2 linked regions of the Methylotuvimicrobium sp. KM2 genome follow. The protein of the gene in region 2 binds, or shares a complex with, the protein of the main gene of each other region. Links are inferred from orthologs where the notes say so. Each region holds a gene or a part of one and is shown on either strand. Other genes may lie near its edges.

The links. Proteins that work in one complex are often made in the same cells at the same time.
Region 1: the proteins of smc (region 2) and WJM45_RS16440 are in contact, whole or in part, in a crystal structure (PDB 3ZGX), measured with the Bacillus subtilis proteins. The link is inferred for Methylotuvimicrobium sp. KM2 from one-to-one orthologs.

The regions. Positions count from the first base shown.
Region 1 is NZ_CP150634.1:3,915,154-3,918,151, forward strand. It holds WJM45_RS16440 (ScpA family protein), read right to left. Parts: upstream 1,910-2,998; coding sequence 1,091-1,909; downstream 1-1,090. Other genes in the region: scpB (SMC-Scp complex subunit ScpB), read right to left, coding at 1-624; WJM45_RS16445 (site-2 protease family protein), read right to left, coding at 1,949-2,605; WJM45_RS16450 (L-threonylcarbamoyladenylate synthase), read right to left, coding at 2,621-2,998. UniProt on the Bacillus subtilis protein: Participates in chromosomal partition during cell division. May act via the formation of a condensin-like complex containing Smc and ScpB that pull DNA away from mid-cell into both cell halves.
Region 2 is NZ_CP150634.1:2,083,334-2,088,001, reverse strand. Bases 623-4,637 are described here. They hold smc (chromosome segregation protein SMC), read right to left. Parts: upstream 4,333-4,637; coding sequence 823-4,332; downstream 623-822. Other genes in these bases: queF (preQ(1) synthase), read left to right, coding at 4,434-4,637; WJM45_RS08860 (cell division protein ZipA C-terminal FtsZ-binding domain-containing protein), read right to left, coding at 623-823. In the rest of the region: small metal-binding protein SmbP, read left to right, coding at 1-7; more of WJM45_RS08860, read right to left, coding at 89-622; more of queF, read left to right, coding at 4,638-4,668. UniProt on the Bacillus subtilis protein: Required for chromosome condensation and partitioning.

The sequences.
Region 1 (2,998 bases), 1.8 Mb from region 2 along the record:
TGCTTTAAATTCGGATTCCTGCCCTTGTTCTGTGACTTCTGGTCGGTTGTTTTCTTGCTGTTCACTCTGTTCCTGCATTAGTTGCTGATTACTGGCTACCGATAAATCCAATTCTTTGATTTCCTGTAATGTCGGAAGCTCATGCAAGGAAGATAAATCGAAATAGTCCAAAAATTGTTTAGTCGTTCCATACAGCGCGGGGCGCCCCGGCACTTCTTTATGCGCAATAATCCTGATCCATTCGCGTTCAAGAAGCGTGCGAATAATATTCGAACTGACTGCAACACCGCGAATATCTTCGATATCGCCTCTCGTGACCGGTTGACGGTAGGCAATAATCGCCAGCGTCTCCAACAAAGCTCTGGAATATCTAGGCGGTTTTTCCTCGAATAAGCGTCCGACCCAAAATGATAATTCCGGCTTAACCTGAAAACGGTAACCGCTAGCGACTTTTTTCAAGGCGACAGGCCGCGATGCATAATCTTCTACAATTTCGTCAACGGCTTTTTGCAGAGTTTCGATTTCGGGCTGTTCGAGTTCGGGAAAAGTTTGCTGGAGTTGTTTGACCGTCATCGGTTTATCCGATGCGAATAACAGGGCTTCGACGATTCGTTTGATATCCACGAGAGTTGCTAGAAAGTTGCTTTTTTTAAGACTATACGTATTGTTAAATTTTTCCTCGCGCAGATGCGAAAGGGCGTAGAGGTGGTTTTACGAATTCGGTAATTCAACCCCTTCTGCGGGACGAATTATTTAACCCGTCCCCAATGTTTCGGTTTGTCCCCAAATATCTTGGATTGCTTTAGCAGGGTCGAAACATTTAAGACGGGGTTGCAACCCATACGCATCAAGCTAAAAACGGCCACCCCATATCTCGCTCTTTCCTAAGCTCCAACTTGGGAAAGACACTCCGGAAGCTCCGGCTTCATGAGACCGTCACAAGCTCCGCACACTCTTAATCAACCCCGACCTTCTCGTTCAATCTTCTTTGTTTGTCGGGAAGCTAGAGCTTCCTGATCAGGTTACCCAAGCTGGAGCTTGGGTAACAGCAAAATTCCTCTGCGCCTTTGCGCGAGAATCTTATTAAAATTTAAGCACTTGCAGCAACCGCTCTGACCACGATTTCGGTCAAAGGTTCGTGTTGAATGATTTCAATCAAGCCTTCTTTACTGAGCTCGAGAATAGCCAAAAAAGTCACGACGACGCCATGGCGCCCTTCTTGAGTCAGAAACAATCGATTGAAAATGACCCCTTCCCCACCTTTGAGCCTCTCCAAGACGCTCGACATGCGCTCTCGAACCGATAATGGCTCCCTAACAATCTGATGATGGCTTAATTGGTCGGCACGCTTTAATACGTCTTGCAAAGCCAATAACATTTCCCGCAATTGAATATCAGGTAACGGGCGTTCGATTTCAATCATCGATACGTCGGCCTTGGCAATAAACAGATCACGCTCCAGCCTCGACATGCCATCGATGTCCTCGGCCGCCTTTTTAATGACCTCATATTCCTGCAACCTTCGGATCAATAAGGCTCTCGGATCTTCATCATCATCCTCTTCTTCGGCGACCTGCCTAGGCAGTAACATGCGCGATTTAATTTCAGCCAACAGTGCCGCCATGACAAGATATTCGGCGGCCAATTCGAGCCTAAGCTCGGTCATCATATCGATGTAACCGATGTATTGACGAGTAATCTGCGCGATCGGAATATTCAGAATATCGAGATTCTGCCTCCGGATCAGATAGAGCAACAAATCCAGCGGTCCTTCAAAGGTATCGAGAAAGACTCGCAGCGCATCGGGCGGTATATAAAGATCCTCGGGAAACTCCATGAACGGCGATCCCTGAACGATAGCCAGTACTTCTTCGACCGGGGGTAAATCTTCCGCTTGCGCTACTTGCATCGTCAATAGATCACCTTAACCGAAAACCGATCAAAACCCTCACCCCAACCCAGCTAATGAAAAAAACATATTTTGCGCCAAAAACATCGGATAACCCAGTATGACATTCAATGTACCGGTAAATAACATCAGCAATAATATCAAAAAACCGTAACGCTCTAATTTGTTGTATTGCCAAGCCCATCGGTTCGGCAAAATGCCGGAAACGACGCGACTGCCATCCAAAGGCGGTATCGGTATCAGATTAATCAGTGCCAGCACCAGATTGATCGATATCCCCGCAATGCCCCAATAGATCATCGGCTGTGTCATGAAATCGACATTGATCGTCACACCCGCTCGAGCGATCAACGCCCACCCCACAGCCATCAGTAAATTCGATACCGGACCCGCCAATGCGACGATGGCCATATCCTGCCGCGGATTCTTGAAATTTCGCGCATCGACGGGTACCGGCTTTGCCCAGCCGAATATAAAACCGGTTCCGGTCAATAACAATATGCCGGGCAGAAGAATCGTACCGACCGGGTCGATGTGTTTCAACGGGTTCAAGGTCAATCGACCGAGCATTTTAGCGGTGTTGTCGCCGTATTTTTTGGCGACCCAACCGTGAGCGGTTTCATGTACGGTAATCGCGAAAATCACCGGAATAACCCAGACGATAATACGCTGGATCAAAGACAATTCGTTCATCATAGAGGGATTTCTCGGTTAGTCCAGCATCGGTGCTTGGCCTTTTCCTTGCCTGATAATTTCGAGATTTTTTCCCGAACATTCAATAATTGTAGTCGGTTCGTCCGGCACGATACCGGCATCGATTACGAGATCGAGTTCATGCTCGAGCCGATCGCGAATTTCATAGGGATCGGTTAGAGCCGACGACTCGCCCGGCAAGACCAGCGTCGAGCTGAACAACGGCACTCCAATAGTCTCCACGAGTAATGAGGCGATCGCGTGATCAGGCACCCGAATGCCTATGGTTTTTTTCTTAGGATGTTGCAAGCGGCGCGGCACTTCGCGCGTAGCATTCAGGATAAAAGTGAACGGCCCCGGCGTCAATGCCTTGATCAACCGATAGGCGTCGTTATC
Region 2 (4,668 bases):
TCAATAAATTATTTATTGTCGGGAAACCGAGACTGCAATAAAGCTAACAAAAGGGCTCGAGACGTTCGTTCGTTTCGAGCCCTTTTGATCAATTGCCCAACGACAAGCGATTCCTCAACACTTCAACCGTTTCGTCGGTCAGCGGTTGGCGCTGATCGTCCCACGGCACGCCATCGAGCTCCTCGGCCAATATATCGATCGTTTCGATAAAATCATCAAATACCGACACAGGATCATCGACTTCACGCGGTTGCATAAAAAATACCAAGCCCGGCGTCGTGAATTTTTCTAAATCACGATCAGGGAATATGCCAGGCTCAACCATGCTAGCCACGCCGAAATCCACCAAGCCTCTACTATCCAAGCGCTCGTAAATCTTAATATTACCGTAGACCAATCCGACACTGTCGAAAGCCAAGGCCAGATCGGTGCCGTTAAACCCTTCATCCTCGGCGGCTATCAAACTAAATTGAATTAGCGCAGGCAGTTGATCTTTCGATTTTTTGGTTTGATACGGCTGAGCCGATGCATCGGTATCAGGCTGTTTAACCGACTCGTAGCCGTATCGTGTTTCAGTCGAATAATCCTTGAAATCGGCCGAATCATCCTTGCCTTGCGCAGAGTCGAGCGGCACGATGTCGAATTCGTCGTGTTCGGGATGCAAGGCCAGCGACGGATCGATATTCCGTACCGACTCCTTATCGTCGAAATAAAAACCATCCCGCCGAGATTTTTTGCCTTTGAAATAAGACCACAGCAACATGACCGCGATCACAATCAACCCCATGACAATAATAACCATTCTTAAAATTTCTTTATCCATTAGCTTTCCGCCAGACTCATTGCTTCTTCAATATCCACCGCGACCATGCGCGACACTCCGGGCTCTCTCATCGTAACACCTGCCAATTGTTTTGCAATCTCCATCGTCACCTTGTTATGCGATATAAATAAAAACTGCACGGCCGCGGACATTTCTTCGACCATTTTCGAAAAACGGCCCACGTTAGCATCGTCCAGTGGCGCATCGACCTCGTCCAATAAACAAAACGGCGCCGGATTGAGCTCAAAGATAGAAAATACCAATGCAACCGCCGTTAATGCTTTTTCACCACCCGATAACAAATGAATCGAACTGTTCCGCTTGCCCGGCGGACGGGCGATGATATTGACACCGGCCGCCAATACATCGACTTCAGTCAATTCTAGGTAAGCCTGCCCTCCTCCGAATAGCTTAGGGAATTTTTCTTGCAAACCGCTGTTTATTTTATCGAATGTTTCCCTAAAACGCTGCCGGCTTTCTTTATCTATTTTATTGATCGCTTCCGTGAGAGTATCCAAGGCTTCGGTCAAATCGGCATGCTGATCGTCGAGAAACTTCAGGCGTTCCGACTGAACTTGATATTCATCGATCGCGCTCAGGTTAATCGCACCCAACTTATCGATTTGAGTTGCCAGTACATCGACTTTCGATTTCCAGCCCTCTTCATTAGCGTCTTCCGGTATTTGCTGTAATACCTGCTCAGGTTCGGCATCGATTTCATTTAGTTGTTCGGTGATTGTTTGCCGCCGAACCTGACACTCTTGCTGCTCGAAACGGAGCTTATCCAAGCTTGCTTTCTGTTTTTCCAAGTCGCGCTGAATTTGCGTATGCCTCTCGGTTAAACCGGCGATGATTTGTTCGGTTTCCTCGAGTAATTTTCTCGCGGCCTTAAGATCCTTCTCCAGCCTTTCTTTATCGGTACGGTATTGTTGCAATAAGAGCTTTTCATCGTCAATCGGCGCGGCAGTGTCGACCAGCTTTTGCTCCAGTTCCGCGATACGCTCGCCGGCTTGTCGATTTTGCAGACTTAAGCGTTCGATTTGTTTTGTCGTCAAAGACTCTGAAGAACGCAATGATTCAATCTTCGACTGATAACTGAAAACCTGTTGCTTAATTTCCGAAGCTCGGGCCTCAGCGGCTTGCAGCTTAGTTTGCAAAACCCGATTAGCCTCTACCAATGCTTCTTTTTGTTCATCTAGTCGATACAAATGTTGCTCGGCTTGTTGCAATTTTATTTCGGCTTCGGCTTGCATCTCCGCCTGTTCGGCGGTTTCAGCGACGATTTCATCGATTTCATGACGGACCTGCGCCAAGCGCCGCTGTTGCTGCTCGTGCCGGGCTGACTCCGCGCTCAATTCGGCGCTTTTAGCCGATAATTCCGAACTGAGCGATTTTTCATCTCGCTGCCAGGTTTCCCGATGAGCTTCGGCATCTTTCAAGGATTGCTCGGCGTCTTCGATCCGCTCCTCGAGTTGCTCGATTTGTTGTTGCAATTCCGATTGGCGCTGTTTAAGCGAACGCAGTTCTTTTTCACGTTGCAAAACACCGGTTTTACTGTCTTTACTGTGAATAATACGTAACCAACCGCATCCTATCCAAGTGCCGTCGGGTAGAATAATCGATTCGTAAGGTTTGAGCGACGATTCCATCGCCTTCGCAGAGGCCAAATTATCCGCGCAATAAATACCGGTCAACAAACCCTGCAAATCCCAAGGTGCCTTGACCTTATCGATCAAGGCCGGCAATGCGGTATGTTGCAATTGTTGTTTAAACTCTCGCGTTTCAAACAGCGTCACCGAATCCTCGGTCAGGTTTTGCAATACTGGAAACAGTGACTCGGCATCCTCAACGCAAACCGCCTCGAGATAAGCACCCAGTACGGTTTCAAGCGCATGATCCCAGCCGCTTTCGACTTCGAGCAACTCCGCCAGACGTTTATTATCCGTCAATTGGGCTCGATCCAACCATCCAGCCAAATGCTTGTTATCCTTCCCCATCGCATGTTGCTGCAACAACTCCAGCGATGAAATCTTGCCGTTGACGCCATGCAGCTCGGAGCGCAAGCCGTGCAACTCATGATTATTTTGCTTGAGCTGTTGACGTTGCTCCTGGATGCGCGCCAATAAATCCTCCAGTTGCCCATGCATCTCATCGCGCTGCTCTTGAAGTAATTCGACCGTTGCGGACAAGTCTTCGATAGCGGTTTGTAAATGGCTTGCGGTCAATTCGCCCTGCTCGGTATACAATTTATCCAAGCGCCCTTGCAGTTGGCGACTTTGACTATCCAACTGTTGGATTTTAACCCGTTCGATTTCGGCTTGTTCCTTAGCGCCCGAACTTGTCGCAAGATAAGACTCCCATTGCCGTTGCCAAGCGCTTTTTTCATCCTGCGCTTGTTGGCGCGCCATGTCCGCATCCTCGGCGCGCTCCAGGCTCAGCGCCAATGCTTCATCGGCTTCGAACAAGGCTTGTTTAATTTCCTCCAATTGCAGTTGATCGTTTTCAAGCTCGTTAGCCGATTGCTCGAGCTGCCGCCTGAGCCGGTCAATCTCGACCACGATCTCCTCATGGCTTTTTTGATTCAACTTGATCGTCTGCTCCAAACGACCGACTTCGGAGGACGTCTGATAATATTCGCCTTGCGTGCGATTCATCGCCGCTTGCCGATTCTTATGTTCGGCGCGCGCGGCTTCGATCGCGGCGTCGGTCTCGCGCGAAGAAACGAACAAACGATTATGTTCTTCGGCAACTTCACGCAACTGATCATCCAATTTCCGCAAGGATTGATGATAACCATCCCAGCGCATCGCCAGCAATTCCAATTTGAATTGACGCTCTTGCTGCTTTAGGCCGGTATATTTTTCGGCTTTTTCGGCTTGTTTTTGCAGATGTTTCAATTGTTTTTCGACTTCATCGCGCAAGTCGGTCAAACGCTCCAGGTTTTCGCGCGTATGCTGCATGCGCGACTCGGTTTCCTGGCGTCTCTCCTTATACTTGGAAACGCCCGCCGCTTCTTCGATGTGCACGCGTAGTTCTTCCGGTTTGGCCTCGACCATGCGCGAAATCGTACCCTGTTCGATGATCGCATAACTTCTCGAACCAAGCCCGGTACCTAAAAACAAGTCGGTAATATCCTTGCGTCGGCAACGCGCATTATTTAAAGCATACATTGATTGCCCGTCACGGCTGACCTGGCGTTTGATCGAAATCGTATTGTATTTCGCGAACTCGCCGCCGGCCTTGCCTTCGCTGTTATCGAATATTAATTCGACCGATGCTGTGCCGACCGGTTTACGCGATGCCGAACCGTTAAATATCACATCGGCCATGCTGCCGCCGCGCAGATGCTTGGCCGAACTCTCCCCCATCACCCAGCGAACCGCATCGATGATATTGGACTTGCCGCAACCATTGGGCCCGACGATCGCGGTTAAATTACCGGCAATCGGGATAACGGTCGGATCGACGAACGATTTAAATCCTGAAAGTTTGATTTTTTCCAGTTTCATTACTGGTACAATGCTGCTTGGTTTAAATGGAAATAACCGCGTATTATTAACGATATCCGGATTAACTTCGACTTTTTATTTTTGCTTTTTATCATCGATACATGACGACACAACCCAGCACACAGCTCGAAACCTTCGACAACCCAAGACCCGGCAGGGATTTTACGATTCGCATCGACATCCCGGAATTCACCTGTCTGTGCCCTAAAACCGGCCAACCCGATTTCGCGACGTTAACGATAGAATATGTTCCGAATCAACTCTGCGTCGAACTCAAATCGCTAAAACTCTATATGTGGTCCTTCCGCGATCGGGGCGCATTTCATGAAGCAGTCA